One region of the Dysosmobacter welbionis genome, then DNA from elsewhere that is predicted to be linked to it. Evidence: a T-box and tRNA genes for the amino acid it is inferred to sense, from the RefSeq annotation. Region 1 holds a T-box; the other holds one or more tRNA genes.
The links. A T-box is a leader RNA that pairs with one kind of tRNA and senses whether it is charged. The one in region 1 lies ahead of EIO64_RS10540 (glycine--tRNA ligase), so its partner is inferred to be a tRNA-Gly.
Positions count from the first base shown of each region.

Region 2: it encodes a tRNA-Gly, which carries the amino acid that the T-box ahead of EIO64_RS10540 (glycine--tRNA ligase) is inferred to sense. The anticodon was not compared.

Region 1 covers NZ_CP034413.3:1,961,332-1,977,122, reverse strand. The annotation lists gene remB (extracellular matrix regulator RemB) at 1-3, opposite strand, end outside; gene EIO64_RS10600 (hypothetical protein) at 85-918, opposite strand; gene recF (DNA replication/repair protein RecF) at 1,043-1,948, opposite strand; gene EIO64_RS10590 (AAA family ATPase) at 1,945-2,124, opposite strand; gene EIO64_RS10585 (RNA-binding S4 domain-containing protein) at 2,111-2,329, opposite strand; gene dnaN (DNA polymerase III subunit beta) at 2,334-3,446, opposite strand; gene EIO64_RS10575 (hypothetical protein) at 3,524-3,682, opposite strand; gene dnaA (chromosomal replication initiator protein DnaA) at 3,704-5,020, opposite strand; gene rpmH (50S ribosomal protein L34) at 5,397-5,537, shown strand; gene rnpA (ribonuclease P protein component) at 5,659-6,003, shown strand; gene yidD (membrane protein insertion efficiency factor YidD) at 6,003-6,212, shown strand; gene EIO64_RS10550 (YidC/Oxa1 family membrane protein insertase) at 6,364-7,494, shown strand; gene jag (RNA-binding cell elongation regulator Jag/EloR) at 7,510-8,334, shown strand; T-box leader at 8,489-8,697, shown strand; gene EIO64_RS10540 (glycine--tRNA ligase) at 8,754-10,169, shown strand; gene EIO64_RS10535 (LTA synthase family protein) at 10,857-12,806, shown strand; gene msrA (peptide-methionine (S)-S-oxide reductase MsrA) at 12,906-13,484, opposite strand; gene EIO64_RS10525 (DUF6881 domain-containing protein) at 13,484-13,789, opposite strand; gene EIO64_RS10520 (alanine--tRNA ligase) at 13,774-14,664, opposite strand; gene EIO64_RS10515 (alanine--tRNA ligase-related protein) at 14,568-14,945, opposite strand; gene EIO64_RS10510 (glycoside hydrolase family 3 N-terminal domain-containing protein) at 14,989-15,791, opposite strand, start outside.
Region 2 covers NZ_CP034413.3:2,100,376-2,116,166, reverse strand. The annotation lists partial or broken gene EIO64_RS11290 (RelA/SpoT family protein) at 1-522, opposite strand, end outside; gene EIO64_RS11285 (single-stranded-DNA-specific exonuclease RecJ) at 519-1,922, opposite strand; gene EIO64_RS11280 (DHH family phosphoesterase) at 1,922-2,617, opposite strand; gene EIO64_RS11275 (S-layer homology domain-containing protein) at 2,836-4,389, shown strand; gene EIO64_RS11270 (ATP-binding protein) at 4,459-4,869, opposite strand; gene EIO64_RS11265 (glucose-6-phosphate isomerase) at 5,030-6,364, opposite strand; gene EIO64_RS11260 (D-alanyl-D-alanine carboxypeptidase family protein) at 6,495-7,616, opposite strand; tRNA gene EIO64_RS11255 (tRNA-Gly) at 7,731-7,804, shown strand; tRNA gene EIO64_RS11250 (tRNA-Ser) at 8,193-8,284, opposite strand; gene EIO64_RS11245 (hypothetical protein) at 8,429-8,608, opposite strand; gene EIO64_RS11240 (bifunctional histidine phosphatase family protein/GNAT family N-acetyltransferase) at 8,764-9,831, shown strand; gene EIO64_RS11235 (NUDIX hydrolase) at 9,889-10,503, opposite strand; gene EIO64_RS11230 (diacylglycerol/lipid kinase family protein) at 10,500-11,396, opposite strand; gene EIO64_RS11225 (ABC transporter substrate-binding protein) at 11,707-13,257, shown strand; gene EIO64_RS11220 (ABC transporter permease) at 13,309-14,259, shown strand; gene EIO64_RS11215 (ABC transporter permease) at 14,256-15,068, shown strand; gene EIO64_RS11210 (ABC transporter ATP-binding protein) at 15,068-15,791, shown strand, end outside.

The sequences.
Region 1 (15,791 bases):
CATGGTGGTCTCCTTTCGGTATCTGTTGGCGACTTTGCCGCTTACGGATGCGGAACTGCCCTTGTAGAGGGAGCGATCCGTGCCTCATTCTAACTCTGTTTCATAGAAGTCATAAAACCACATCCGCTGCTTCTTCATTTTGCGGAGGGCGCCGTTGTCATTTTCATAGATCACCATGGACAATTCCTCTTCCGGATCTCCATCGTAGACAGTGATCACCTTGTTAAGATTTCCGGTGTCCAGGCCCATGACGATGATCCGAACATTCCTCTCCTGATCGAAAATATCGTAATACAGGGAGGTGACCTCCCCGGACTGGGCGGTGACGCCCGCGTCGGAAAACTGGTAGCGCTCTTCATCCAGAAATTCCGACAGGATCGCGTGGATGTCCTCGTGTTCTGACGGTGGCAGATCGATGAACTGTTCCCCTCCGGCGACGGCCGCCTGGACGGAGGGACTCTCCTCCAGGGCGGAGAGGATTTCCCGGTCCGTCTCTGTAATGGCCAGCTCCGGGATCTCTGCCAGAACGCGCTCCTCGCTGGTGTCTTCTTCCACCATGGTATAGGTGGCGCTGCGCATCTCGTGGGAGATCAGAACACCGAAGCCGATGGCCAGCGCCGCACCGGAGCAGAGGGCAACGGCACGGACGGCATACCGCTGAAAGTGGTCCTCCCCGCCACGGAGCAGGTTGGACAGACTCCATCCAAACAGAAGTCCGCCACCGTACAGCCCCCAGCACAGCAGTAGGAAGGAGAACGGGAGGGTATGGAAAGGAGACACCACACACAGCGCCAGTCCCAGCGCCCCCGCTAGAACAGGCACCCACAGCAGATAGCGCCTTGTCCGGCAGACCAATCCCACGATCAGCTCCCAGAGAAAGCCAGCAGCTGGTCCGCCGAAAACCAGAATGGGAAGCACTGCGTACTAATTCATCACGGTTACCTCCATTTTGTCATGTTGGGGGCCTGTAATTGGATCTGTTGTGTTTGATTGAACAGGCTACCGCCTGGCCGCAGGGATCATCCACTGATGGCGCCCTGTTTCACATGGAACACCTTCCCGCCCAGCATTTGGGGCAGCCGGTCATCCTCACAGCAGGTGATGAACACCTGTCCCCCGCGATGCGGTTGAGAACGAACTCCTGCCGGCGGGGATCCAGCTCACTGAGAACGTCATCCAGCAGCAGCACCGGGTATTCGCCGGTGGCGTTCTGGTAGATTTCCCGCTCCGCCAGCTTCAGCGCCAGAGCCGCGGTGCGGGTCTGACCCTGGGAAGAGTAGGATTTGGCCTCCCGGCCGTCGATGGTGATGACCAGATCGTCCTTGTGGGGGCCGGAGAGGCACATCCGGGAGGCCCGCTCCGCCCCCTGGTGGGATTCCATGTGGGCCCGGAGCTGCTCCGTGAGGACCTCCACCTCCGCCGCCGGGTCCGTGACGGAGGAAACAGTCTGATAGGTGACCTCCAGGCGCTCCCTTCCGCCGGAGCACTCCCGATGGTGGCGGGCGGCATAGCGGTTCAGCGCCTCCGCGAACTGCCGGCGGTAGTGGACCAGCACAGCGCCGAAACGAACCATCCGCTCGTTGAAGTCCGGCAGCAGCTCCAGGAGATCCGGCCGCTCCTCACTGTCCCGCAGAATGCGGGTCTTGTGGTCATAGAGCCGGTGGTACTCCGCCAGAGCGGCCGCGTATCTCGGCCGCAACTGGCAGAGTGCGGTGTCCATGAAGCGCCGCCGGGCGGCGGCCCCCTCCCGGATCAGATACAGGTCATCCGGGCAGAAGAATACGGTGTGGTACACCTGACTCAGGGCGGCGCTGTTTTTGGCAGGCACCTGATTCACCCACATCTTCCGCCGCCGGTCCCGGTACAGCTCCACCCGGGTGCGGAACTCCCGGTCTCGGGCGGAGATCCCGGCTTCCAGCACAGCGGCGGGCGCATCGAAGGCAATCATCTCCCGGTCCGTCCTGGCCCGGGGGATTTCCCGCAGGAGAGGTAGACGATGGCCTCCAGCAGATTGGTCTTGCCCTGGGCGTTCTCCCCAAAGATCACATTGCAGTCCGGGTCAAAGGATACCCGCTGGCCGGAGTAGTTGCGGAAATGCTGCAGCTCCAGCTCAAGAATCCGCATAGGCCACCGTGTAATGGGCGCCCTGGAAGGCCACATCGTCTCCGGGGCGGATCTTTTTGCCCCGCATGGTGCAGATCTCGCCGTTGACGGTGACCTCGCCGCCCTGGATCCGCTCCTTTGCCTCGCCGCCGGAGGACACCAGATTGGCGAATTTCAGCAGGTCCTGGAGCTTGATGAACTCCGTGTGAATCGTGATCGTCTCCATCTGCTCACTCCGCGCTCTTCAGCCGCACCGGCAGGACCATATAGAGGAAGTTTTCCTCCCCCTCCGTGGGGACGATGATGGCGGGGGAGACGCCGGTATTCAGCTCGATCTTCACCGTGTCCGCCGGCGCGTACCGGAGAGCCTCCATCAGATAGCGGTTGTTGAACCCGATCTCCAGCCCGCCGCCGTCACCGGACAAGCGGCAGATATCCTTGGCCTCGCCGTTTCCGGTCTTGGCGGAGAGCAGCACCTTGTCGTGGTCAAACAGGCACCGGACCGGACTCTTCTGCTTTTCGGAGATCACCACACTGACGCGGTCAATGCTCTCGATCAGGGCCTTGGTGTCCGCGATGACGGAGATGGGATTCTTCCGTGGGATGGCATTCTTATAATCCAGGAACTCTCCCTCCAACCGGCGGCAGATCAACTCCGTGTCTCCTACCTCAAATAGAATATGACTTTTGCCCAGGGTCACGGCAGCCAGATCCTCCACGTCGGAACAGATATTTTTCACCTCGCCCAGGGCGCTGCCCGGCGCCACAAAGGAAAAGGCGCCGCCGTCGATCTTTTCCAGCGGCTCCCGCCGGATGGCCAGACGGAATCCGTCCACCGCCACCATAGTCAGGCCCTGGTCCGTGATCTCGAACAGGGCACCGGTATGGATGGGGCGGCTCTCATTGGTGGAGACAGCGAAGGCCGTCTCCTCGATCATGGCACGCAGCAGCTTCTGTTGGATGGAGACGGAAAAATCATCCTCCACCATGGGCAGCTCCGGGTAATCCGCCGCGGAGAGGCCCAGGATATCAAAGTCCGCATCGCCGCAGGAGAGATGAACCAGCTGTTTGTCATCCGCGGTGAAAACCACCACATCGTCGGGCATCCGGCGGATGATGTCGCCGAAGAGGCGGGCGTTTAAAACAATCTCGCCAGGTTCCGTTACATCGGCGGAGACCTTCGTACGGATGCCGGTCTGCAGGTTGTAGCCGGAAATGGTCAGCTGGCTGTCCGCGTGGAGCAGCAGCCCTTCCAGCGCGGGAATGGAGCTCTTCTGGGCCACGGCGCGGCTGGTGACGGCGATGGCGCTTTGCAGAAGGGCTTTTTCACAGGAGAATTTCATGCATGCACTTCCTCTCTAGTCGGGGTTTGAAGATATGGGTCGGAATCGCTCTTTTGAAAAAGAAAGAAATGTATTTTTTAGAAAAAGCAGCCGTAGGGAAAAAAGCTGTGGAAAAGGCGGGGAAAGGCTTGCGCTGTCGGATTTTGAGGCTCCACAGGGGATGTGGAAGGATCCGGGGATTTTTCCACGGACTTTTTTGAAAGACCATTTTCAACAGGGAAGTTTTTCTTTTCCACGGAAGATGTGGAGAAATCTGGTCACCGCTTGGAGTTGATATTCGTCTTGATCTCCTTCACCATTTCGGCAAACGCAGCGTCCTTCTTCATCTTCTTTTCGATTTGCTGGATGGAGTAGAGGACGGTGGAGTGGTCCCGGTTGTCAAAGACCTTGCCGATCTCATCCAGACTGAGGTTCGTCATGGAGCGGATCAGGTACATGGCAATCTGCCGGGCGGAGACCGCGTCCCGCACCCGCTGCTGGCCCCGGATCACGGACTCGTCCAGACTGTAATATTTGGAGATATACTCAAGGATGGCCTCCGGCGTGGGGACATACTCGTTGCTGCGGCGCAGCATGTCCTGGATGGCCCGGGTGACGGTTTCTTCGTCGGTGTCGTTGCCCAGCAGATCCTTGTAGGCCAGGATCTTGTTGATGGTGCCCTCCAGCTGGCGGACGTTGGCGGTGACGTTTTCGGCGATGTAGGCGGAGATTTTGTCCGGCAGCTCCATGCCCAGCAGGGCGGCCTTGTTTTTCACGATGGCAAGACGCGTCTCAAAATCCGGCGGCGCTACGTCCACCAGCAGTCCCCACTCAAATCGGGTGCGGAGGCGGTCCTCCAGCTGGGTCATCTCAGAGGGGGGGCGGTCGGAGGTCAGGACGATCTGCCGGCCGGACTCGTACAGGGTGTTGAAGGTGTGGAAGAACTCCTCCTGCGTCTGCTTTTTGCCGGCGATGAACTGCACGTCGTCCACCAGCAGCAGGTCCGCCTGACGGTACTTCTCCCGCATCTCCGCAGTCTTACCCTCCCGGATAGCATCCACCAGCTCGTTGGTCAGGTCGTCGCCCTTGACGTAAGCGATCTTGGACCGGGGGTCGTTCCGGCGGATGACGTTGGCGATGGCATAGATCAGATGGGTCTTGCCCAGGCCGGAGTCCCCGTAGATCAGCAGGGGGTTGTAGTTCTGAGCAGGATGCTCCGCCACGGAGACGGAGGCGGCATAAGCCAGCTTGTTGGAAGGGCCCACCACGAAGGTCTCGAATGTGAACTCCGCGGAAGTGAACCGCTCACTCTGGCGGTGCGGGCGGTTATCCTTGAGCTCTGCGTAATCCAGGTCATCCAGAATCTTCACTTCAAAATCCGTGGAGAAAATGTCGTGAAGGGAGGCCTTGATGTTTTTCATGAACAGGGACTCGATATAGCCTTTTTTAAAGTCGTTGGAACAGTGGAGGATAAACGTATTGCCCTGGATGTCCACAGCCTCCAATTCGTCGAACCAGGTGGCGATGGTGGTCTCCGAGAGCTCGCCCTTCAGCTGGGATAGTACATTGTCCCACACGTCGGCGACGGAATTCAAAAGGAAACACCTCTCTCTAGTAAAAAATAGACATGGCAGTACGCTTTATTATACCAAAGACAGCCGGAAATTACAACACTTATTCTAATAATAAGAACCAAGGAGATCCGCCTGCACAGGCAACAAGATATAGCGGCTTTGGACAGCATGGGACACCAGATTTTGAAATTTTCGAGAATCGCAACTGAAAAAAGAAAAAAATACGGAAATTTCGCAAAACTTTTAAGTTTTAGTTGACATATTTTCAAACAGTCTGTATAATATCGGTTGCGCCGCGATCATGCGGTCTTGATCTGTTTACTGCGCCGCCCTTTAGGCGGTGTCGAGTAAGTGCCGCCCTCAAAAGGGCCGCAATTCTGACAGGAGGTGTCTCAACATGGCAACGAAACGTACCTATCAGCCCAAGAAGCTGCACGGCCAGAAGGTCCACGGTTTCCGCAAGAGAATGGCAACCGCCAACGGCCGCAAGGTCCTGGCCCGTCGCCGCGCCAAGGGCCGCGCCCGTCTGTCCTACTGAGAAACGGACCGTGCGGGAGACACTTGAACAACGTCTTCAGGGACGGCGGGAATTCTGTGATTCCTCCGTCCCTCGTTGAGTTTGTGTCAGATGTATCAAATGGGAGAAGGCAGGTGGCAGCATGAAGCGGGCAGTGACCCTGAAAGAGAATTATGAGTTCCGCCGGCTGTACCAGAAGGGCGCCTCCGCCGTGGGCGGAGGGATGGTGCTTTACTGCCGGAAAAACCGGCTGGGGCACAACCGCCTGGGCGTGACGGTATCCGTCAAGCTGGGTCATGCGGTGGTCCGCAACCGGGCCCGCCGCCGCCTGCGGGAGGTCTACCGGCTCAATTCCGGACGGCTCCGCCAGGGGTACGACATGATTCTGGTAGCCAGGGGACGGACCCTGACTGCCTCCTGGAAGGAGCTGAACGATACCTTCCTGCGTCTTTGCAGGAAGCTGGAGCTGCTGGAGGACCGGTCATGATGAAAAAGGTCCTGCTGGCCCTGGTGAAATTTTACCGGGTGGCCATCTCCCCGTACCGGCCGCCTTGCTGCCGGTATATTCCCACCTGTTCCCAATATGCGCTGGAGGCGATTGAGAAGTACGGCGCCCTCAAGGGCGGCTGGCTGGCGTTCCGGCGTATCCTGCGCTGTAATCCGTTTCACAAGGGAGGATATGATCCGGTCCCATGAGAGGAGGGGACAAGCCCCTCTGCCGGACCCTGTGCTGCTGTCCGGCCGTCTGTCAGCCGGTACTGCGGAATGCGGACAGGCCGAAAGCGGAAATGCTCCGCTCTGCGGGCGCTGAAAGCCCGGGTCCCATTACAATTTGGAGGAAGCATCTATGTTTTCAACCATCGGATACGCAATTTGTATCCCGTTTGCGGCCCTGCTGCGGCTGTTTTACAACCTGACAGGGTCCTACGGCGTGTCCCTGATCCTGTTCACGCTGGTCATCAAGCTGATCCTGCTGCCCTTCCAGATGAAGTCCAAGAAGAGCATGGTGCGGATGAGCCGCATGTCCGGCAAGATGCAGGAGATCCAGAAGAAATACGCCAACAACCAGCTGAAGATGCAGGAGGAGATGCAGAAGTTCTACCAGGAAGAGGGCTTCAATCCCATGAGCGGCTGCCTGTGGAGCTTTCTGCCCCTGCCCATTCTGATGGCCCTGTACTATATCATCCGGGAGCCCATTGTCTACTTCATGAACTTCGGCGGCAAGGACGCCGGTCTGGCGGTAGTGAATGCGGCCAGAAGTCTGATTGAAGGCGCCGGCATTGAGATCGTGGCCAGCCCCGGCTATGAGCAGATCGCCATTTCCAACATCATTAACAGCCAGTTCCCCGACTTCATTGCAGAGCATCCCGGCTGGGTGAACATCGACTACCACTTCCTGGGGATTGACCTGATCCAGACGCCCTGGAGCGCTGTCAGCAGCCTCTCCACGGGCATCACGCTGGCCGCGGTGGGACTGATTCTGATTCCCATCATTTCCGGTGTGTTCAGCTTCCTGCTGAGCAAGGTCAGCATGAGCCAGTCCGCCCAGACTGCGGCTGCCAACGGCTCCACCAAGATGATGATGTGGATGATGCCTCTGATGTCTATCTACATCGCCTTCATCGTGCCCGCCGCCCTGGGCGTGTATTGGGCTGCCCAGAGCGCGTTTTCCATTATCCAGGAGATGGTCCTGGGCAAGTTCTACACCAAGAAGCTGCAGGAAGAGGAGGACGCCCGGCAGGAGATGATCCAGGCGGACCGCCAGAAGCGGATGGAGGAGGCCAAGCTGCTTCAGGAGCAGCAGCGTCAGCAGGCCGCACAGAAGAAGAGCCTGAAGGAAAAGCGGCAGGCGGCGCAGGAGGCCAAGGCCCTGAAGGCCAAAAAGGCGGCCACCAGCACCACGGAAGCGGGCCGTGTGGGAGACCGGCCCTATGCCCGCGGCCGGTCCTACAAGGAGGACCGCTATGATGATCAGTAAGGAGCTTGTTACGCCATGAGACAGTTTATTGATGTAACGGGCAAGACCGAGGATGAGGCCATCCAGAATGCCCTGCGGCAGCTTGGCCTGGACCGGGACGATGTGTCCGTTGAGATTTTGGAGCGAGCAAAGTCCGGTTTTCTGGGTCTGGGCAGCAGCCCGGCCAAGGTCCGGGTGAGCTACGGCCCGGAGGAGGAAGAGGAGGTTCTCGCCCCCGCTCCTGCCCCCAAGGAGAAGCCGCAGGAAGAGCGGCCTAAGCCCCCCAAAGCGGAAAAGCCGCCCAGACAGGAGCGCAAGCCGGCGGAGGCGCCGGCGCCCGCCCCGGAGGAGAAGACCCGGCAGTCCGCTCCCGTGCAGACACTGGGCGAAGAAGTGGATGACGAGAAGGCCCAGGCCATCCGTAAGTTCCTCTCCGGCCTGCTGGAGCAGATGGAGAGTGCTGCGGAGATCCACATCTATCTGCTGGAGAAGGGCCGCTACAAGGTGATCCTGGAGGGCAAGAATCTGGGCGCACTGATCGGCCGCCGGGGCGAGACTCTGGACGCCATCCAGCAGCTGACCAGCTATGCGGTGAACCGCAGCGGCAGCGGCCGGGTGAGGGTGCAGCTGGACGCGGAGAATTACCGGGAAAAGCGGGAGCAGAGTCTTCAGCATCTGGCCCGGAAGGTGGCCGCCAAGGTCACCAAGTACCGCCGCAGCGTGACACTGGAACCTATGAATGCCTATGAGCGGCATGTGATCCATACGGCGCTGCAGGATGTGCCCAATGTGACGACCTACTCCACCGGAACGGAGCCCAACCGCCGGGTGATCGTGGCCTACGATCGGGAGAAAAAGTAAATTGGGAAAGGCCGCCCTATGGGGCGGCCTTTTTCTGCGCTTCGGATAAGGGATCAGACCAGGGTCCGGGTGAGAGAGTGCCCTGCCTGGTGCGGCTTCTGTGGGACTCGGCCTTGACATTCTGATGAAAACGTGATACAGTTCTCACGATATCCAAAAGGCAGTGACAGGGAGAAGTATCCCCCATACCCCGGCAAAGAGAGAGGGCGGCTGGTGTGAGCCCTTGCGGGGAGGCGGAAGAACAGGCACCCTGGAGCCGCGGGGCGGAAATGCCCTGCCGGTCCCCGCCGTTACCGGGTGAAGAGTGCGCGTCAGCCAGGCGCGAATTCAGGTGGAACCACGGACTGATTGTTCGCCCTGAGCCGAAAACCGGCTCGGGGCGTTTTTTCTGTCCGGGCCGCCGTAAAGGAGAATGGAACATGAAAAACACCGAGAAGACCATGGAGAAGATCGTGGCCCTGTGTAAGAACCGGGGATTCGTATTCCCCGGCAGTGAGATCTATGGCGGCCTTGCCAACAGCTGGGACTACGGTCCCCTGGGCGTGGAGATGAAGAACAATGTCAAGCGGGCCTGGTGGAAGAAATTCGTCCAGGAGAATCCCTACAACGTGGGACTGGACTCCGCCATTTTGATGAATCCCCAGGTGTGGGTGGCCAGCGGCCACGTATCCACCTTCAACGATCCTCTGATTGACTGCAAGGCCTGCAAGATGCGCCACCGGGCGGACAAGCTGGTGGAGAGCTATGTGCAGGAGCACGGCATGGACGTGAACGTGGAGGCCATGACCCAGGAGGAGCTGGTGGCATTCATCCGGGACAACCAGGTGCCCTGCCCTGGCTGCGGCAAGAGCGACTTCACCGACATCCGCAAGTTCAACCTGATGTTCAAGACCCACCAGGGCGTCACGGAGGACACCGCCAACGAGGTGTACCTGCGGCCGGAGACCGCCCAGGGCATTTTTGTCAACTTTCCCGCCATCCAGCGGACCACCCGCCGGAAGTTGCCCTTCGGCGTGTGCCAGATCGGCAAGTCCTTCCGCAACGAGATCACCCCGGGTAACTTCATTTTCCGCATCCGGGAGTTCGAGCAGATGGAGCTGGAGTTCTTCTGTAAGCCGGACACGGATCTGGAGTGGTTCCAGTATTGGCGGACGTACTGCCACGACTGGCTGAAGGGCCTGAACATCAAGGAGGAGAATCTGCGGCTGCGGGATCACGAGCCCGAGGAGCTGAGTTTCTACTCCAAGGCCACTACGGACTTTGAGTATCTGTTCCCCTTCGGCTGGGGGGAACTGTGGGGTGTGGCGGACCGGACCAACTACGACCTGACCCAGCATCAGGAGCACTCCGGCCAGGATCTGACCTATTTCGATCAGGAGAAGAACGAGCACTATATCCCCTATGTGGTGGAGCCCTCCCTGGGCGCGGACCGGATGACCCTGGCCCTGCTGGTGGAAGCCTACGATGAAGAGGTGGTGGATGCAGAAAAGAACGACGTCCGCACCGTCATGCGGTTCCATCCGGCCATCGCGCCTTTTAAGTGCGCGGTGCTGCCCCTTTCTAAGAAGCTCTCCGAAAAGGCCCGTGAGATCCAGGCGGAGCTCAGCAAGGACTGGATGGTGGACTTTGACGACACCGGTTCCATCGGCAAGCGGTACCGCCGGGAGGACGAGATCGGCACGCCCTACTGCATCACGGTGGACTTCGACACCGTGGGCGATGCGGATAAGGCTGGTGACAACTGCGTTACCGTCCGGGACCGGGACACCATGGAGCAGGTGCGGCTGCCTATCGACCAGCTGAAGAGCTATCTGGCGGAGAAACTGGCATATTGATGCCTGTGTCGATCCTGCTCCAGAACGCCGCGGCGCGGCGTCCGAGCATTTTGCCGGAGGCAAAATCTCGCCGGAGGGCGGATTCATTCCGCCCGAGGAATGAGATGGGACAGGGGTCCCGCAAAAGCAGTGCTTTTGCGGGAGGGCAGGTGCGGCTGCCTATCGACCAGCTGAAGAGCTATCTGGCGGAGAAACTGGCATATTGATGCCTGTGTCGATCCTGCTCCAGAACGCCGCGGCGCGGCGTCCGAGCATTTTGCCGGAGGCAAAATCTCGCCGGAGGGCGGATTCATTCCGTCCGAGGAATGAGATGGGACAGGGGTCCCGCAAAAGCAGTGCTTTTGCGGGAGGGCAGGTGCGGCTGCCCGTCGACCAGCTGAAGAGCTATCTGGCGGAGAAACTGGCATACTGATGCCTGTGTCGATCCTGCTCCAGAACGCCGCGGCGCGGCGTCCGAGCATTTTGCCGGAGGCAAAATCTCGCCGGAGGGCGGATTCATTCCGCCCGAGGAATGAGATGGGACAGGGGTCCCGCAAAAGCAGTGCTTTTGCGGGAGGGCAGGTGCGGCTGCCCGTCGACCAGCTGAAGAGCTATCTGGCGGAGAAACTGGCATACTGATCGGAGATTATCGGGGCCGCGGGAAATCCCCGCGACCCTTTTTATAACCTGGGAAATGAGGTAGAAGTGTTGAAGAGACAGAAGCGGCCCCGGGCGTTGGGGCCGGTGTGGCTGCGCTGGGTCATGTTTCTGGGCGGCAGCCTTTGCATGGGGCTGGCTGTGGCGGTGGCCGTCCAGTGGGTGGTTACCGGTTCCCTCTCCATCGTGTGGGAGTGGTTCGTGAAATGGCCCACCTATCTGCTGCTGACCGGCGTCCTTTACGGCGCTGTGGTGTTCACCCTGGGGGCGCTGCTGGGTAGATTGTGGCTTTCCGCTATACTGGTGGGGGTTGCCGGACTGGTGCTGTCCCTGGTGGACTATTTCAAGACAGCTATCAACGGCACGCCACTGGTGCTGGCGGACTTCGGCCTGGCGGCACAGGTGGGAGAGGTGGCCGGTGTGGCGGGAGAGCTGCGCCCGCCGGTGGATTTCTGGATGGCGATGATCGCCCTGGGGATGTGTGTGGGGATTCTGATTCTGGTGCGGCGGCTGACGCTGCTCACCGGGCGGTGCCGCTTTGTCACTTTTTCCGTTTCCCTGGCCCTGACCATTGGGCTGTTTTCCACACAGGGAGCCCAGGCGGCGGGGGCGGTTTTTCAGGTGGATGTGAACACCCGCCTGGCTGCGGCCAACAGCCACGACACCTACGGTTTGACGCTGAGTCTCTGGCGGGACTGCTTTCTTCAGGCCAAGAAGAGCCCGGAGGGATACAGCGAAGCCTACATGGAGCAGGTCCTGGCCCGGATCGACGAGATCCTGACAGAGGACAGCGCCGACGCCCCCGCAGCGGCGGTGCAGCCCAACATCATCGTGGCCCAGTCGGAGTCCTTCTACGATCTGACCCGGCTGCCGGGCCTTCAGTATGAACGGGATCCCCTGGAGAACTTCCATGCCCTGGAGAGCGAGGGCATCAGCGGCACATTCCACAGCCACTATCTGGGCTACGGCACCGGCTATCTGGAGATGTCCATGCTGTACGGCATTACGGAGCTGGACTTCGGTGCTGGGACGAACATCTGCTTCCTGGAGGATGACGCCTATGAGAAATTTGACGCCCTGCCGGAGCAGTATACCAAGAGCGGCTACCGGGCGGAGATGCTCCATGGGTATAACGACAGCCTGTATAATCGAACGGTGACCTATCCCAGGCTGGGCTTTTCCGACCTTCTGTTCTCCGCAGATATCCAGGCTCTGGACTTTCCCTGGGAGGGGGGCATCTACGGCGGGTATTACATGCGGGACAGTTACTTCTTCCAGGCCATGCTGGACCGGATGGAGGACATCAACAGCAGCGGGGAGCGGGCGTTTCTCTACGGCATCACCATGGAGAACCACCAGCCCTTTGACCCGGAGAAATTCAACTATGAGTGTCAGATCGGCGTCACCAGCGAAAGCCTCGGCGAGGAGGATATGGCCATCGTCCGGGTCATGCTGGAGGGCATCACCCGGGCGGATCAGGCCCTGGGAGATCTGACAGACGCCCTGTGGGAGAGCGAGGAGCCTACCATCGTGGTGTTCTTCGGGGATCACAGGCCCAATCTGTTCATGACGGACGGGGACACAGTGTACACAAAGTTGGGCCTCTGCCCGGATAACGACACGGTGGGCTGGACCCCGGAGGAGATCAGCGACCTGTATTCCACGGACTATCTGATCTGGGCCAATGATGCGGCCTTGCTCCAGGGGCAGGCAGGCACCCGGCGGGATAGCAGCATCACCGCCATCGGCCCCCAGCTGCTGGAGCTGACCGGTCAGCCGGTCACCCGGTACTGGGCGCTGCTGGAGAAGGTGAGCCAGGTGTGTCTCACCAACACGGAGCTGTACTTTGTGGATGGCACGGGGACGCCCAGCGCCGGCGTGGAGGAGGCGGCTCTCTCCGACGAGGCCCGGGAGCTGCTGCAGCTGCGGGAGGATGTGCTGTACGACGCCATGTACGGCCAACAGTATATCACTGCAGAGATGAACGAGCCCGTCCAGTGACGGAAGCTGAATCAAAGAGAGCGCCGCAGGCATCCGCCTGCGGCGCTTTTATTTACACAAATATGGTCAGCCTGTGGAAAACAGAGTTTCCCCCGCCCGTCAGAAAGACACTTCTCCGGCTTCTTTCCAGGTCTGCAGCAGCTCTTTTGCGGGACGGGTATAGGTCTTTGTGGAAAAGGGGAAGTCCGGCAGGGCGGCCAGTTTCCAGGGGGCCACGTGGCAGTAGCCCCGTGGGTGCTTTTCCAGATACCGCTGATGGAATTCTTCCGCTGGATAGAAACACGCCAGGGCCTTCAGCTCCACGGCGAAGAAGGGAACGGCCGCGGCCTCCAGGACAGCGATGGAGCGGATGATGCCCTCGTCCGCCGGGTCCATCCAGTATACGCCGGTCTGGTACTGGCTGCCCACGTCCGGTCCCTGACGGTTGGGAGTCTCCGGGTCGATGGCGGCAAAAAAGACAAAGAGCAGGTGGGGCAGGGAGACAGTCCCGTCTTCATACGCCACTTGCACCGCCTCCCGGAAGCCGGTGCGGCCGGTGCAGACATCGTCATAGTTGGCGTGATCTGCCGTGTCTCCGTTGGCATAGCCGGCGGTGACATCCAGTACGCCGGGCAGGCGGCGATACAGGGCCTCCATGCCCCAGAAGCAGCCCCCGGCAAAACAAATGCTTCTTCTCATCAGGCAAACATCCCCATAAAGCCGTCCGGCCGCTCCTGGGCCTGTCCCCAGATCTCCCAAAACGCGGCCGGAGTGATGGCGCGGGCGGTGACCTCCCCGGGGCGGTTCAGCGTCCGCAGGTCCTCCGGGTAGGGGGCAGGGGAGAGAGCCTCCTCCCGGCCGTAGTCGCCGCCGTAGGCAAAGCAGAGGCCATTGGGGTAGAATTCCACCCGCCGGACCTCCCGGCGCCCGCTGTCCAGTTCCGCGTAGATGAACCGGGGCTCGTCCTCTTCCTCAAGATTCTGTTCGATCAGCACGTAGGACATTCAATCCCCTCCTTGCGGAAAAAGTCACAGATGGCGGTCCGGTCCGCCTGCACGCTGCCTTGGGCAAAGCCGTTCCGCCCGCCACCCCGGCCGGAAAGAGCGGCGTTCAGCCGCTTCACCAGGGGAGAGATGTCCGCCCCATCGGCCTGGACAAGGGCATAGACGTAGGAGGACTCCGCTCCCGCGAACACCGCCGCCAGACCGCCGGAGGCCTTTGCGGCTGCGTCTGCCAGCTTTCTGGCTCCGTCCGGCCGCGTGGGGGGCTCCAAAAGCAGCAGATCTCCCCGGTCTGTCAGGGCCTGGGCCCGGAGGGAGAAGAGCTGATCCTCCAGCTCCGTCATCCGCTGCTTGGCGGCGGCCAGCTCCTCCGCCTGCCGCTCTGCGGCGGCCAGGGTGTCCTGGGGTTTTACAGACAGCAGCTGGGCCACGGCGCGGTCCTGGTCGTATACCTGGGAGAGATACCGGTAGGCCCGCGATCCGCAGAGAATCTCCAGCCGCACCCCCTCCCGAAACTTTTGGCAGGAGAGGATCTTGATAATCCCCACCTCACCGGCCCGGCGCACGTGGGTGCCGCAGCAGGCGCAGCAGTCCGCCCCGGGGAAGGCCACGATCCGCACCTGGCCGGTAAGCGCTTTCTTGCTGCGGTAGTTCAGACGGGCCAGCGCATCCGGCGCGGGGAAGGTGATGTCCACCGGAGTGTCCTGCCAGATCACCTCATTGGCGGCCTTTTCCGCGGCCATGACCTGTTCCCAGGTCAGCTCGGCATTGTAGTCGATGGTCACCGTGTCGGCCCCCAGGTGGAAACCCACGTTGTCACAGTGGTACAGCGAGCACAGCAGGCCGGAGAGAATGTGCTCCCCGGAGTGCTGCTGCATGTGGTCGAACCGGCGGGGCCAGTCAACGGCCCCGCCACTTGGGTGCCGATCTCCACAGGGCCGTCACAGGTGTGGAAAATCACGCCCTTTGTTTCATGGACATCCGTGACCTGGACTGCGCCCAGAGTGCCGTGGTCCGCCGGCTGTCCGCCCCCCTCCGGGTAGAAGGCGGTGCGGTCCAGCACTACGGCCCAGCCAGATTTGGATTTTTCACAGGAGAGCACCCGGGCGGTGAAGGCGGTGAGGTAGGGATCTTGGTAATAGAGTTTTTCCGTTTCCATGTGGAAAACTTCCTTTCGTCAGGGGATGGGACCGGGAGGTATGTTACAGCAGCCCCAGATTCTGCTTCCAGGTCAGCACCCGGCGGCAGGCGGTGTCGATGGTCTCCTCGGACAGGGCGCCGCTTTCCAGCGCCTCCAGGACCTTGGGGATCTGGGTGCGGTAGTCGGTGGTGATGACGAGATCGTTTCCCGCCTCCAGGGCCATCACCGCCACGGCCCCGTCGGCGCTGTACGCTGCAACTGCCTCCATGGCCAGATCATCGGTCATCACCACGCCGTCAAAGCCCAGGTCCGTCCGCAGCAGGCCGTGGACCTTCGGGGACAGGGAGGCGGGGAGATCTCCATCCACAGCAGTCATGATATTGTGGGAGACCAGCACAGCGGTCTTTCCGCCGCCGCTCTCCATACCCGCCTGGAAGGGGAGGAAGTCGGAGGACGTGAAGGACTCCAGCGGCCGCTGGTCCACGGCGATACCGGTGTGGGTATCCACATTGTTCCCATAGCCGGGGAAGTGCTTGAGGACGCTGCCCATACCGTCCTCCGCCATCTGCGAGACCACCTGGGCCACATAGTCCGCTGTGGCGGCCGCATCCTGGCCGAAGGTGCGGTCATACATAAAGTCGGCGGGGTTGGTGGACACATCTGCCACCGGGGACAGGTTCACGTTGAAGCCCAGGGCGGAGAGAAGGAGGTCCTTCTCTCGGGTATCTGCCAGCACGGCCTCCATGCCGCCGGAGGCATAAGCTTTCTGAGGAGAGGGGAACTTGGAGGCCCGCAGATGGGGATTGGAGCTGACCCGCACCACCGTGCCGCCCTCCTCGTCCACGCCGATCAGCAGCGGGATTC
Region 2 (15,791 bases), 140 kb from region 1:
GGCGATGGGGGCGTAGATCTCCATAGTCTCCAGAGACTTCTGCTTCTGCTTGGCGGGAGACTGGTACTCCATGGTCCGCATGTTGTGGAGCCGGTCGGAGATCTTGATGAGGATCACCCGGATGTCCTTGCTCATGGCGATGAGCATCTTCCGCAGGTTCTCCATCTGCTCGTCTTCCTTGGTGGCGTACTGGATGCGGGTCAGCTTGCTGACGCCTTCCACCAGGTCGGCGATGGTGGGTGAAAAGAGTTTGGATACCTGTTCGTGGGTGGCGGCGGTGTCCTCGATGACGTCGTGGAGCAGGGCGGCCTCGATGGACTCGCTGTCCAGCCGCAGCTCCTCCGCCACAATCTGCGCCACCGCCAGGGGATGGATGATATAGGGCTCCCCGCTCTTGCGCTTCTGGTCCTTGTGGGCCTCTGCCGCAAATTCAAAGGCCGCCCGGATGTGCTGGAAGTCTGCCGCAGGATTGTAGCCCCGGACAGTCTTTTCCAGGTTCTCATACTGTTCCTGAATGGTCATGACACAACACCTCCACTCTTGCCGGCGGCGTCCTCCCGCAGGCGGGACAGATAGGGGCAGGCGAAGAGATCCACCTTCCCCTGGATGGGATTCAGCGAAAGCGTCACCTGGTCCCCCTGGACGGACAGGGCGATCAGGCCCCGCTCCTGGAACACGGCCAGGGCCAGGCCGGCCCGGAGGAAGCTCTCACACCCGCCGGAGAGTGCCGACAGCCGCCGCAGAAAGGGCAGCATCTCCTCCTCCGCCTTTCCCCGGCGGAGCTGCCGCTCCAGCACGGTCCAAAAGGCGGCGAACTGGCTGCGGGACGCCTGGAGCCGGGCCCGCTCCTGCCCGGTGAGGCCCTCTCCCGCCACGAGGCGGTGGAGCAGGTCCAGGTCCGCCGCCTCATGGCGGCTGGGGGTCAGAGAGGGGCGGATGTCGATGAGCTGCAGCTGCAGGGTGGTATTGCCCCGGAAGGTATTGGCCTGGAGATAAAAGGCCGCGTCCACCCGCATGCCCGCCGCCACGCCGCACGTCTCCTCCGTCATGGAGAAGAAGATGGCGTCAAACCGGCACGTGCCCTTGGAGAGGCGGAGCTTCAGGTGCTTCCCCTGGCCCACGGGCTGCAGGACGTCCACCGTGGCGCCCAGCAGGGCGAACACCGGCCGGGGATTACCCGCGCCATAGGGCTCCAGCTGGTCCAGCTGCTCCACCTCCGCCAGCGTCACCTCGCCGGGGCAGGAGATGGGCGCGTCCACGTCCAGGCAGGATACCGCCCGTTCCCCGCCGGAGGCGGAGCGGACATACCGGTTCATCCGGGCCCGGAAGGCGTCGATGTTCTCCTCGGAGATGGTAAAGCCCGCCGCCAACTCGTGGCCGCCGAAGCCCTCCAGCAGGTCGGCGCAGGACTCCAGCGCGGAAAACAGGTTGAACCCGCCGTAGGACCGGCAGGAACCCTTGCCCACGCCGTCTTTCAGATGAATCATGAAGCTTGGGCAGGCGTACTTCTCGCTGAGGCGGGAGGCCACAATCCCCACCACGCCCTGGTGCCAGTCCTCGCTGGAGAGGACCAGGGCGCTGCGGTCCTCGGCCCGGAGGCGCTCGATCTTCTCGGTGGCGTCGGCGCAGATGGCCTGCTCTACCGCCTGCCGCTCCCGGTTTAGGTCACACAGAGCCTTTGCCAGCTCCTCGGCCCGGGCGGGGTCATCGGTCTCCAGCAGGTCCGCGGCCAGATCCGCCGCGCCCATGCGGCCGGCGGCGTTGATCCGGGGGGCCAGCACAAAGCCGATCTGGACAGAGGTGATGGGCTTGCCCAGAAGCCCCGCCTCCTTCAGCAGGGCGTGGACGCCCACGAAGTCCGTGTGGGGCAGGGCCTCCAGCCCGCAGAAGGCGATGGTGCGGTTCTCCCCCTCCATCCGCATCACGTCGGCAATGGTGCCAATGGCCGCCAGGGTGCAGTATCGGGCGAACAGGGCATCCTCCCGGCTCTCGCCCCCAGGGCCAGCACCAGCTTCAGCGCCACACCCACTCCCGCCAGATGCTTGAAGGGATAGGGGCAGTCGCTGCGGTGGGGGTCCACCACTGCCAGCGCCCGCGGCAGCTCCTCCTTGCACTCATGATGGTCGGTGATGACCACATCCAGCCCGATGGAGGCAGCGAAGTCCACCTCCTCGTTGCCGGTGATGCCGCAGTCCACGGTGATCATCAGCGTGGCGCCCTGGTCCCGCAGGCCTTGGATGGCCTCCTTGGACAGGCCATAGCCCTCCTCGATCCGGCGGGGGATATGCCGCAGGCAGCGGACGCCGCAGCTTTTGAGATAGTCCATCAGCAGAACCGTGGAAGTGATGCCGTCCACGTCGTAGTCGCCGAACACGGCGATGGTCTCCCCCTGGCTGATCGCCCGCTGGATGCGGGCGACGGCTTTGTCCATATCCCGCATCAGCATGGGGGACATGCTGAGGCTCCTGTCCCGCTCCAGCGCCTCGGCCGCCGCCTCGGCAGTGGTGACACCCCGGGCCGCCAGGACCGTGGAGAGGAGATAGGGGTATCCGGCACTCCGCAGGAGGGCAACGTCCCGCTCAGCCGGGGTCCCGATGTTCCATTTTTTGAATCTCATGGCACGTTCCCTCCCTTTCAAAGGTAATAAAAAGCCATCATAACTAAATTATTATAGCAGGCAAGGGGTGAAACGTAAAGGTTTTTCTGCGTTCCGACACCGTTCGTTTGACGGCGGCGGCAGATTCTGGTACAATGGCATACCGACAGAGGGCGAATCCGGGCATCTCTGCCAGAATCTGAAAGAAATCTGACGCTAAAGGAGCGAAGAATGACAACATGAAAAGACGACTGCAATGGTTCTGTTCCTGCGCGCTGCTCTGCGCCCTGCTGGTGACAGCGGCGCTGCCGGCGCCCGCGGCAGCGGCCTCCACCGGCTTTTCCGACGTGCCGGAGAGCCACTGGGCGGCGGACTCCATCCGTCGGGCCGTGGACCTGGGCCTGTTCCAGGGGCAGACGCCCACCCGCTTCGGCTTGGGGGCTCCCATGACCCGGGGGGCCTTTGTGGTGGCCCTGTGCCGCCTGTTCGGCTGGGAGATGGTAACACCGGAGGCCGGGTCCTATACGGACAACCAGGACAAGAGTGCCTGGTATTACAGCGCGGTGGAGACCGCCTATGCCAACGGGGCCATCACCCGGCAGACGGATACGTTCCGCCCCCGGGAGCCCATCACCCGGGAGGAGCTGGCGGTCATGCTGGTGCGGGCTATGGGCTACGGCACCATCGCCGGTTTGGCCCAGGACCTGCCCATGCCCTTCCGAGATGTGACCACCAACGTGGGCTATATCGCCATGGCCCATGAGCTGGGGCTGGTGAACGGCACTGCGGCCACCACCTTCTCCCCGGATCAGACTGCCACCCGGGAGCAGGCGGCGGTCATGCTGATCCGGCTGTATGACAGCTATCACGCCGCGGCCCCGGAGAAAACCGGCATCGCCTATTCCGCGGAGGGTCTGACAGACCTGACCGGCTATGGCGCCGTGGCGGTGGGCGGCGCCCGGCTGATCTACGCCGGGGAGTCCCGGCTCGCCGGTACCCCCGATGCAGAGACCGCAGCCGCCCTGCAGGAGACCATCACCGCCGCCGGTGCCGTGCCGCTGCTGCATGTGGGCGGGAGCGCCTCGGCACTGAAGGATGACCCCAGCCACACCGCAGAGGTACTGGCGGCCGCGGTGGAGAGCGGCGGTTATGAGGGGCTGTTTCTGGACCTGGCGGAGCTCTCTTCCGCCCAGAAGAAGGATTTCACCGCGCTGGCGGAGGCGCTGCGGGCCGAACTGGGAGAGGACCGGCTGCTCTATTTGATGGTGGAGGCGCCCGTCTGGCAGGGAGCCGCATACAACGGCTATGACTATGCCGCCCTGAGTGAGCCGGCCGACAAGCTGGTGGTACGGGTGGCGGACTATGGCGACGTGTCCGAGGACTTCCCCATCGCCCCCCTGGCGCCGTTGGAGGAGGTCTACTACGCCCTGGCCGAACTGGCGGACCAGGTGGATTCCGATTGTCTCAGCCTGCTGCTGACCACCACGGGCTCCGCCTGGACGGATGGGCGGCACATCGGCCAGGCCTCCGCCGCCGAGATCGAGCAGCTGCTGTCCGCCTCCCAGACGAAAGATTACTACTCCGACCGCTACGCCTGCGCCTATCTCACCTCCGGCAGCGGGGACACCGCGGTGTGGTATCTCAACGGCGAGGCCGCCCTGGAGCGGGCCCGGATGGCTGCTTTCTTCGGCGTGGACCAGCTGTGCCTCAGCGACCTGTCCTCTGTGGCGGACTATGATAATTACAATCTGCTGGAGGGGCTGGACGCCGGATCCTCCCAGGTGCAAATCTGAAACCTGAAAAACGCCGCCTCTGCCAGTTGGCAGAGGCGGCGTCTGTGTATATGGGAAAGCGCAGCAGCCTTACAGGAACTTCTGCATCCCGTCAGTAGCCAGGGAGAGGTCGGCGCTGATGGTGACGGTGAACTTGATGTTGTTCTTCTCGCCAAAGGCGTCCAGCCAGTTCAGGAAATTCTCGGTGTCCTTGTCCACTTCCCGGCCGATGGTCTTGCACAGGTTGTCGATGAACACATGGGAGATATCATAGTTGCCCGCATACAGGCCGCTGATGAAGCCCCGGAAGAGCTCGTAGCTGTCCAGATTGTACTCCTGGGCGTCGATCAGGCGGATGTGGTAGTGGATATCGTATGTCATGGTGCGGTTAGCCTCGATGCAAACCACGTTGCCGGGCTCGTCCTTCGCCGCGTTGTTGATCAGTTCAATGAGCTGCTTGGTCTTGCCGGAGCCCTTCACGCCCATAATCAGTCTGACCATAGTAATCACTCCTGTCAATTAAAGTCGCTGGGGGAAATTCGGTATGTTAAGCATACCACAAGATCGCGTGAAAAACAATGGAGAAATGAAGATTCAAACTTTGTTCATAATGGAGATTGACAGTGGGCGGCAGGACGGATGCCGCCCAATCCGAGGCTGGTCACCCCTCCAGCTTGCTCTCCAGCTGCGCCCGCCGGTCCTCATAGCCCGGCTTGCCAAGCAGGGCGAACATATTCTTCTTGTAGGCCTCCACCCCCGGCTGATCGAAGGGGTTCACGTCCAGCAGATAGCCGGAGAGGCCGCAGGCGTACTCGAAAAAGTAGATCAGCTGCCCCAGGTCTGCCGGCGTCCTGCCGGAGGTCTCCACGATCAGGTTGGGCACGCCGCCCTCCGTGTGGGCCAGCAGGGTGCCCTCCATGGCCCGGTCCCGGATGAAGTCCAGGGACTTGCCCGCCAGGAAGTTCAGCCCGTCGCCGTCCGCCTCGTCCGCCGGGACTGTCAGCTGTCGGTCGGAGGGACCCAGGCGCACCACGGTCTCAAACATCAGGCGCTTGCCCTCCTGGATGTACTGGCCCATGGAGTGGAGGTCCGCAGTGAACTCCACGCTGGCGGGGAAGAGGCCCTTGCCCTCCTTGCCCTCGCTCTCACCGAAGAGCTGCTTCCACCACTCCGCCATGAACCGGAACGCCGGGTCATAGCAGGCCAAGAGCTCAATGGACCGGCCCGCCCGGTACAGCTCGTACCGGATGGCGGCGTACCGCCAGGCAGGGCACCGGAAGGAAGCCTCGGTGCAGGTCTCCATCATCTCCGCCGCTCCCTGCATCAGGGCGGTGATATCCACCCCGGCCACGGCGATGGGCAGCAGGCCCACGGCGGTCAACACGCTGTATCGGCCGCCCACGTCGTCGGGGACCACGAAGGTCTCCCATCCCTCGCTGTCCGCCAGGGACTTCAGGGCGCCCCGGGCCTTGTCCGTGGTGGCGTAGATCCGCTCCCGGGCACCCTCCCGGCCGTACTTCTTCTCCAAGGCCGCCCGGAAGAAGCGGAAGGCCACGGCGGGTTCGGTGGTGGTGCCCGACTTGGAGATCACGTTGACGGAGAAATCCACGTCCGCCACCAGGTCCAGCACCTCCCCCATGGCGTCGGAGGAAAGGCCGTTGCCCACAAAGTAGATGTTGGGCGTATCCTTGCGCTTCAGGTTGTAATTGGGAGAGCGCAGGCAGTCGATGACACCCCGGGCGCCTAAGTACGAGCCGCCGATCCCGATGACCACCAGGGCCTGGGAGTTGGCCCGGATCCGGGACGCGGCCGCCTGGATGCGGGCGAACTCCTCCCGGTCATAGTCCCGGGGCAGATGGACCCAGCCGGTGAACTCTCCGCCGGCACCGCTGCCGCTCTGGAGCTTCTCATGGGCCCGCTTCAGCCGCGGCGCCAGGACCTCCTCATAGGGCAGGGGCAGAAAAGACTGTAATTGGAACGATTTGACATCCAGCATCATGACCGGCCTCTCTTTCGTAAAGCTGCGCGGGTTTGTTGCCTTATTATACCATGCCCCGAAACGGGACACAAGGGAAAGCGGTCGCAATCCGCCGGGATTTCAGGGGGTGCAGCGCCCCCCGCCGCCGTCAGCCGCAGAGGAAGGCCGTCCGCAGCATCTGGACCAGCATCTGGCCGAAGGTGACCCGTGGGATCTCCTCTCCTGCCAGGATGGGCAGCTCCGCCACGACCTCTTCCCCGGAGGTGATGGTGAGGGTCCCCAGTTGACTGCCCGCCGCCACCGGCGCCTCCACAGAGTCCGCCAGGGTGACCAGCTGCTGCAGGCTGCCCGCCTTGGCCTTTTCCAGCAGGAGGTGCGTGTTCTCCCCCAGCACCGGCTGCACTGTGGCCTGGGTCCCCAGGGACACGGGCACCGGCGGCAGGGCGGACTCCGGCACCACATTCTCCAGCGTGTAGGTGGAAAAGCCGTAGTTCAGCAGATTGGTGGCATCCTCAAACCGCTGGGTGGAGGTTGGTGCCTTCATGATGACGGCGATCAGTTCCATGCCGTCCCGCTCGGCCGTACCAGAGAGGCAGTACAGCGCACTGTCTGTTGAGCCGGTCTTCAGGCCGGTGGCTCCCTGGTAGAAGCGGATCAGGCGGTTGGTGTTCACCAGGGAGGAGGCTCCGTCCCGCAGGGAATCCATCCAGATGGTGGTGTACTGGCGGATGTCCGGGTGGTTTCGGATCAGTTCCCGGCTCATAAGGGCGATGTCGTATGCGGAGGTGACATGCCCCTCCGCCGGCAGGCCGGTGGCATTGCAGAAGTGGGTATCGGCCATGCCCAACTCCGCGGCCCGCTGGTTCATTCGCTCCACAAAGGCCTCCTCGCTGCCGGCCACCGTCTCCGCCAGCGCCACGGCGCAGTCGTTGGCAGAGACAACGCACACCGCCTTCAGCATATCGCTGACCGTCATCTGCTCATTCTCCTTCAGCCAGATCTGGCTGCCGCCCATGGAGCAGGCGTGGGCCGACGCGGTGACCACGTCGTCATAGTGGAGCTGTCCGGCGTCGATGGCCTCCATGGTCAGCAGCAGCGTCATGACCTTGGTGACGCTGGCGGGCTCCAGCTTGGCATGTTCGTCCTTGGCGAAGAGGACGGTGCCCGTCTCCTTTTCCATCAGCAGAGCCGAGGGCGCGGATACTTCCAGCGCCTGGGCACTGCTCCCCAGCGCCAGCAGGGCGCACAGCAGCACGACGAGTTTTTTCATGGTGATCCCCCTTTGCTTCGATGGTAGAATCTATGTCCGCGAAAAGGCGTTCATGCCGGAGAAGATTTGGGGGTTGCAAAATATGAAGCGGTCTGGTATAATAACAACTCAGATGCGGCTGTAGTTCATCGGTAGAACGGCAGCTTCCCAAGCTGCATAGGTGGGTTCGACTCCCATCAGCCGCTCCAAAAGAAAATGCGACTTGTTTCGACAAGTCGCATTTTCTTTTGGGTTTCGCTCCCGTTGGTCGCTCCACCCTTCAGTGATTGAAATGCTCGGGCGAAGTGAATTCGCCCTGCGCCAAGGTTTTGCCTGTGGTAAAACGCTTGTACGGCGCAAAGGCGCTGCCGGCCAGAAGGCCGGTTAGATGCTTCTCAAGAAAAATTGCAAATTTGAATGCAAGAGAGTTCGACCGACCTGAGAGGATTTGGATTGTTACCCCTTGCCATGAAAGAGAGACATCTGCTAAAAGCAGATGTCTCTCTTTCGTTCCGCCAAGGGGTTTTCCTGCGGCGAAAACGCTTGCAGGACGCAAAAAAGGAAAGCCTTGAAACCTGACGGTTCCAAGGCTTTCTGTGGCGGAGAAGGAGGGATTCGAACCCTCGAGACCCTTTAGGGGCCTACATGATTTCCAATCATGCGCCCTCGACCAACTAGGCGACTTCTCCATAGCTGTTCTGGTTCTAATTTCTGTATACGAGGCGTCGCCAAATGCGACAGCGTTATTATTATACCAGAGCTTTTCCCAAAGTCAAGCCCCAAAAACGATTTTATCAAAAAAGGCGGAGAGCCGAGGCTCCCCGCCCTGCGCGTCAGCGCATTTCGGAAACGATGCTGTCCACGGCATGGTCCACGGCGACACCCAGCTTGTGGATACTCTTTCCCACCTGCGTTTTCATGGGATCCCTGCCGTAGGGCATCATCATTCCCACTGCCGCGCCGGCCATCAGTCCGGCGCCGATACCGACCCAAAATCCGGTACACATTCTCATCTTCAGTCACTCCTTTGCGGCCTGAGCGTAGTATAGCCGCTTTCCCGGAAAAAAACGCGTTAGAGCGATTTGCCAGAAACCGGCAGATCCGTTATAATGATGATAACGACATCCAAATCTCAAAACGGCGGGCCCAGGCCCGGACGGAGGAAACCATGACCACCATCTATCTGATTCGCCACGCAGAGGCGGAGGGCAACCTGTACCGCATCGCCCAGGGACAGGCCAACAGCAGCATCACAGACCGGGGCGAGCGGCAGATCCAGGCGCTGGCGCGCCGATTCGCGGATATTCCCATCGACGCGGTCTACGCCAGCGACCTCTACCGCACCTGCGCCACCGCCAGCGCCATATACAAGCCCAAGGGCCTGCCCCTGCACCGGCGGCGGGACCTGCGGGAGATCTGCGTGGGCGTGTGGGAGGAGAAGACCTGGGGAGAGATCGCCCGGCAGGACCCGGCGCAGCTGGAAAACTTCAACCACCGGCTCCACCTGTGGCACGTAGAGGGCGCGGAGACGCCCCAGGCAGTCCAGACCCGGCTGCTGGCGGCCGTGCGGGACATTGCGGCGGCCAATGACGGAAAAACGGCGGCGGTGTTCTCTCATGGCTGCGCCATCCGCCTGCTGCTGGCGGCCCTGCAGGGCATCCCGCTGGAGGAGCTGGGGAAGACGCCCACCGGCAGCAACACCGCTGTCTCTCTGCTGCGGGCGGAGGGGGCGCGGATCCAGGTGGTCTGGCGGGACGATGCGAGCCATCTGACAGACCCGGCCTTCACCCAAGGATGCACCGTGAAGCAGCGGGCCAACGGACTGGAGCCCGGCCTCTATTTCCGCCCCCTGGCGCGGGAGCAGGCGGAGTTTCCGGCGGCGTGGGCGGGGACCTCCGGGGCACTGTCCGCCGGGGCGCCTGTACTGGCGGGGTATCTGGATGGAACGCCTGTGGGCGCGGTGGCCTTTGACGACGGCCGGGAATCGGAGCGGGGCTGCGGCTGGATCCCCCTGCTGGCAGTGGCAGAGCCCTGGCGGCGCCGGGGTTACGGCGTGCAGCTGATCGGCCAGGCAGTGATGCACTATCGCCCCATGGGCCGGGACCGCCTGCGGCTGCCCACGCCGGAGACGGAGGCTGCGGCGGGCTTTTACCGGGAGTTCGGCTTTTCTCCGGCGGCGGACGGGCCGGCGTGGGAAAAGTTCATCGGATATGACCCGGAGTTTCTGGGCACATAAATCCTCCATTCTAAACAGGCAGGGCCGGAGCGAATGCTCCGGCCCTGCCTGTGCTCTTTATTCCAGGTGGCGGACGATGTCCTGGGTCAGGCGGGCGGTCATACCCCAGACGGCGTGGCCCTGCCAATACCAGATGGGGACCTCCACCCGGCCCCGGGCCCAGCGGTAGTCCGCAGGAATCCCCACGGTCTCATAGGGAAAGTCCCCCGGCACGTCCGGCTGCAGGGCATAGACATACTGCTCCGGAGCGGTCTCCCGAAAAAAAGCCAGGGGGACGGTGAATGCCTCTCCCACCTCCGCAGGGGAGGGCGCCACCGCCGCAAAACCGGCGGCCGAGACCAGTCCCAGCACCGGCTGCATCAGAAAGCCCGCCTGATTGCAGATGAAGTCCGGCCTGCCCAGGACCTCCACCTCCTGACGGGGGATGGCCAGTTCCTCCTCCGTCTCCCGGAGGGCGCACTGCTCCGGCGTCTCCCCCGCCTCCATCCGGCCCCCGGGGAAACACACCTCCCCGGGCTGGCGGTGCAGGGCGGCGGAGCGGACCTCGAAGAGCAGGTGCAGGCCGTCCGGCCGCTCCACCAGGGGACAGAGGACGGCATAGCTGTGCCGGGCGCCCAGAAGCCCCGGCACATGGTCTGCGTACCGGCGACGCAGATGTTCCAAGTCTCTCATAACAGCATCCTCAGCGCCCGCTGTCGATTGACAATGTCCACCACCGGCACGCTGGGGGCATACTCTCCGTCCAGGGACCAGGGCAGCTCCTCCTCTGTCTCCAGCCGGAGGGAGGAGACGTGGCGGAACACCAGGCCCTGGCTGTCATACTGCTGGTTCAGCAGCGCCAGCACCAGATTCTGCAGATCCGCGGCTGTCTTGGGGCTGGGGACCAGCAGCATCTCGAATTTCCCGTCATCCAGCACCACCCGCTCCGGGTCCAGCTTCATCAGCCCGCCGATGGAGGTGGAGTTGCACACGGCGCCGAACAGGTAGTCCCCGTCCAGCACCTCTCCGTCAGCGGTGAGGCGGATGTGATAGGGGCGGAGGGTGTTCAGGTCCTTCATCCCCTCCAGAATATAGGCAAAGTGGCCCAGGGCGTTCTTGGCCGCCTGAGAGGCGGCATAGGAACTGCGGGTGAAGGCGCCGAAGGAGGCCACATAGATGAAGCTCCGCTCATTCCACCGGCCGATGTCCAGTTCCCGCATGCGGTTCTGTACAATGTTTTTCGCGGCGGACGCCGGGGTCCGTGGAATCTGGAGGCTGGAGGCGAAGTCGTTGGTGGTTCCCTGGGGGAGATAGCCCAGGGGCGGCGGGGCATCCAGCCGCATCAGGCCGGAGATCACCTCGTTGAGGGTGCCGTCTCCTCCGGCTGCCACCACCAGATCGTATCCGGCGCCCTCCCGGGCGGCGGTATCGGCCGCGTCTCCTGGGGCGGAGGTCTCGTGGATCCGGATGAGGTAACCCGCGCCGGAGAGGATGGCCAGCGCGTCAAACAGCGGACCGTGGGGCTTGTTCCGCCCGGCCCGGGGATTGAGAATGAACAGCAGTTTCTTCGTTTTCAAGAGTGACACCTCCTGACTGGGATGGGCGGCCCCATCCAAAGCGATGTAAATTAGTATAGCACGCCGCCCCCGGAAATTCAATTCCGCAGGTGTGACGGATTTGTGAATGTTTCTCCCCCGAACAGGCTGTTTTTTTGCGAAAGCCCTTGCAATCCCCGGGGCGTTCGTGTACAATACACCCTTGCAGGGCAAGCGTTATAAAAATAACATGCCCTGTGAGGCTCCTTTTAAAATTGAATAGAGCCGAACATTTCTGTCAGGGCGGACAGTTTCCGCCCAACACTGACTCGAAATGAGCAGTGATGCAAAGGAGAGAACCATGAAGAAGAGGCTTATGGCGCTCCTTCTTCTGACGGGCCTCCTGAGCGCCGCACTCACCGGTTGCGGAGGCGGCAGCACAGAGCAGGCGTCAGAGGATGGACAGACAGCGGACGGCTCTACCGAGGCGCGGGCCCAGGCGAACGAGATCGTGGTGGGCATCGCGCAGGACCTGGACGAGAGTCTTGACCCTCACCTGGCGGTGGCGGCAGGAACCAAGGAAGTCATGTTCAACGTATTTGAGGGCTTGGTGAAGCCCACGCCTGACGGAGACCTGGTGCCCGCGGTCGCTGACCATTACGAGATCTCTGAGGATCAGACCACATACACCTTTACCCTGCGGGAGGGTGTGCAGTTCCACAACGGGGACCCGGTAGAGATGCGGGATGTCACATATTCCATCGAACGCTGCGCCGACGATTCGGAGGGAACGCCTCTGATCCCGGCGCTTTCTGCTATTTCCAGCATCCAGGCTGATGACACCACGCTGACCATTACCCTGGATCAGCCGGACAGCGAGTTTTTATCCTATCTGACTCTGGCCATCCTGCCGGAGGACTATACGGACCAGGCCACCGCCCCGGTGGGCACGGGGCCTTTCAAATTCGTCTCCCGGACAGCCCAGGACTCCATCGTTCTGGAGCGGTTTGACGGCTACTGGGGCACCCCGGCCCAGCTGGACAAGGTGACCTTCCGGATCATTGAGAACGCGGACAGCCTGGTAATGAGCCTGCAGAGCGGAGCCATCGACATGTTCGCCCACCTGACCAGCACCCAGGCCGCCCAGCTGGGGGATGACTTCCAGGTGCTGGAAGGCACGATGAATCTGGTGCAGGCGCTGTATCTGAACAACGCCGCGGAGCCTTTCAACAATGAAAAGGTCCGGCAGGCCCTGTGCTACGCCGTGGACAAACAGCAGATCATCGATGTGGCCTTCGACGGGTACGGCAGCCCCATCGGCTCCAGTATGTACCCGGCGTTTCAGAAATATTTTGTGGAGGACCTGACAGACTATTATCCCTATGACCCGGAGCGGGCCAGGGAGCTGCTGGCGGAGGCCGGGTATCCCGACGGGTTCTCCATGACCATCACCGTCCCCTCCAACTATCAGCCCCACATCGACACGGCCACTGTGCTGGTGGAGCAGCTGAAGGCCGTGGGCATCACCGCGGAGATTCAGCCTGTGGAGTGGGGTGCCTGGCTCAGCGAGGTGTACGGAAACCGGCAGTTCCAGTCCACCGTGGTAGGCGTAGACGCCTCCAACATGACTGCCCGGGCGCTGCTGGAGCGGTTCACCTCTGCGGCGGACGACAACTTTATCAACTATCAGAACACGGACTATGACGCCCTGTTCCAGCAGGCCCAGGCCACGGCCGACGACGCAGAGCAGACAGAGCTCTACAAACAGATGGAGCGGAACCTGACGGAACACGCCGCCAATGTCTACATCCAGGACCTGGCGGACCTGGTGGTTCTGCGGAACGGGCTGGAGGGATACCAGTTCTATCCCATCTATGTGATGGACCTGTCCACGGTCCATTACGCCCAGTAAATCCAATGCGCGGCAGGTATGCTGCCGCTGCCCCGGAAGGGAGATGATGCCATGAAGTACGTATGCAAGCGGATTTTGATGCTGCTGGTCACCATGGTCATCGTCTCCCTTCTGGCGTTTGCGGCCTTTGAATTGATCCACGGCAGTGCGGCGGAGATCATGCTGGGCACCCAGGCCACGCCGGAGCGCGTGGCGGAGCTGGAGGCGGAGCTGGGGCTGGACCGCCCCTTCGCGGTGCGGTATCTGGAGTGGCTGGCGGGCTTTTTCACCGGGGACCTGGGGATTTCTTACAGTTATAGCCAGCCGGTGTGGGAGCTGATTGCCCCCAAGGTGGGGATTACCCTGTGCCTGAGCCTTCTCAGCTTCGCGCTGATTGCCGTGGTGTCCATTCCCCTGGGGCTGTGGGCCTCCCGCGGGCACAGCAGGGTGGGAGACGCCGTGGGGACGGTGTTGGACCAGCTGTGCATGGCGGTGCCGCCGTTTTTCACCGGCATCCTGATTTCCTGGCTGTTCAGCATCACCCTCCGCTGGTTTGTCCACGGCCAATTCCCGGATCTGGGTGCGGACCCGACCGGGGCGTTCCGGTATCTGTTTTTCGCGGCTGCGGCCATCGCCATCCCCCGGATCGCCATGACCGTGCGGATGCTCCGCAGCACCATTCAGGGGGAGATGCGGCGGGACTATGTCCGCACCGCCATCTCCCGGGGCAATGACCGGGGGGCGGTCCTGCGGCGCCATGTGCTGCGCAACGCCCTGGTGCCGGTGGTGACCTTCCTGGCCCAGACCATGGCGGAGATCGTGGCGGCTGGCATCGTGGTGGAGCAGGTGTTTGCCATCCCGGGGCTGGGACGGCTGCTGGTGGCCTCCATCTCCAACCGGGACTACCCCGTGGTGCAGGCCATCGTGGTGATCCTGGCCTTCTGGGTGGTGCTGGCAGGCACCGTGGCAGACATTGTCAACCAGCGGATCGACCCCCGCCTGCGGCTGGGAGGTGCGTCATGAAGCGGCGGATGAACGGATACCTGCTGGCCGGGCTGATTGTCACCGGCCTCATGGCGGCGCTGATCCTGGTCGGCCTGGTGTGGACGCCCTACGACCCGGACGCCCTGCTGGCAGGGCCCAAGCTGGAGGGCCCCTCCCTGGCCCACTGGCTGGGGACCGACAGCTTCGGCCGGGACATCTTCAGCCGGGTGCTGCAGGGGGCGGGCACCACCTTCCTGATCGCCCTGAGCACCGTGGCCATCGGCGCGGTGTGCGGCACGGCAGCGGGCGCCCTCACGGGCTATTTCGGCGGCGTGGTGGACGAGGTCCTGATGCGCCTGAATGACGCGCTGACCGCCTTTCCCAGCATCCTGCTGGCCCTGGTTCTCATCAGCATCCTGGGGCCGGGGAATAAATACAACGTGGTGATCGCCCTGGGGATCGTGTTCATCCCCAGCTTTGCCCGGGTGACCCGCACCGCCTTCGCGGCGCTGCGGGACGTGAATTATGTGAAGAGCGCCCGGCTGATGGGGGCCTCCAGCGGCCGCATCCTGGTGCGGCAGATCCTGCCCAACACCACGCAGGTGCTGCTGCCGGCCATCACCATCGGCTTCAACAACGCGGTGCTGGCGGAGGCCTCCATGAGCTATCTGGGCATCGGCGTCACGCCGCCGGACGCCTCCCTGGGCTACATGCTCTCGGAGGCGCAGGGGATGCTGACCAGCGCCCCCTGGTATGCCCTGGGTTCCGGCGGCGCCATCGTGCTGCTGATCTTCGGCGTGGGTCTCATCGGCGAGGGCCTGCAGCGCCGGAACGGGGGGGTGTCCTGATGCTGGAGATCCGAGATCTGCATGTGAAATTCCACACCCGGCAGCGGGAGGCCGTGGCGGGCGTGTCCCTGACCATCCACGACGGGGAGATCCTGGGGCTGGTGGGCGAGTCCGGCTCCGGCAAGTCTGTCACCGCCATGAGCGTGGCGGGACTGCTGCCCCGAAAGCAGTGCGACTTTTCCGGGGAGATCCTGCTGGACGGCGCGGAGCTGCTCCACGCAGACCGCACGCTGCTGCGGCAGGTCCAGGGGAGGGAGATCGGCGTGGTGTTCCAGGAGCCGCAGAGCTGCATGGACCCCCTGATGCGTATCGGCCCCCAGGTGGAGGAGGTGCTGCGTATCCACACAGACCTCTCCCGGGAGGCGCGGCGGGACCAGGCCCTGGCGGCCCTGGCAGCAGTGGAGCTGCCGGACCCGGCGGGCGTGTATCGGAAGTATCCCCACGAGCTCTCCGGCGGGATGCTGCAGCGGGCCATGATCGCCGCGGCCGTCGTGGCACGGCCCAAGCTGCTGCTGCTGGATGAGCCCACCACCGCCCTGGACGTGACCATCCAGGCCCAGATTTTGGAGCTTTTGAAAAAGCTGAACCGGGAGTCCGGCATCTCCATGCTGTTCATCTCCCACAACCTGAACGTGGTGCGGAAGCTCTGCACCCGCACGGCGGTGATGCAGCGGGGCGTGCTGGTGGAGGAGGGGGACATCGAGACGGTGTTCCGCCATCCCC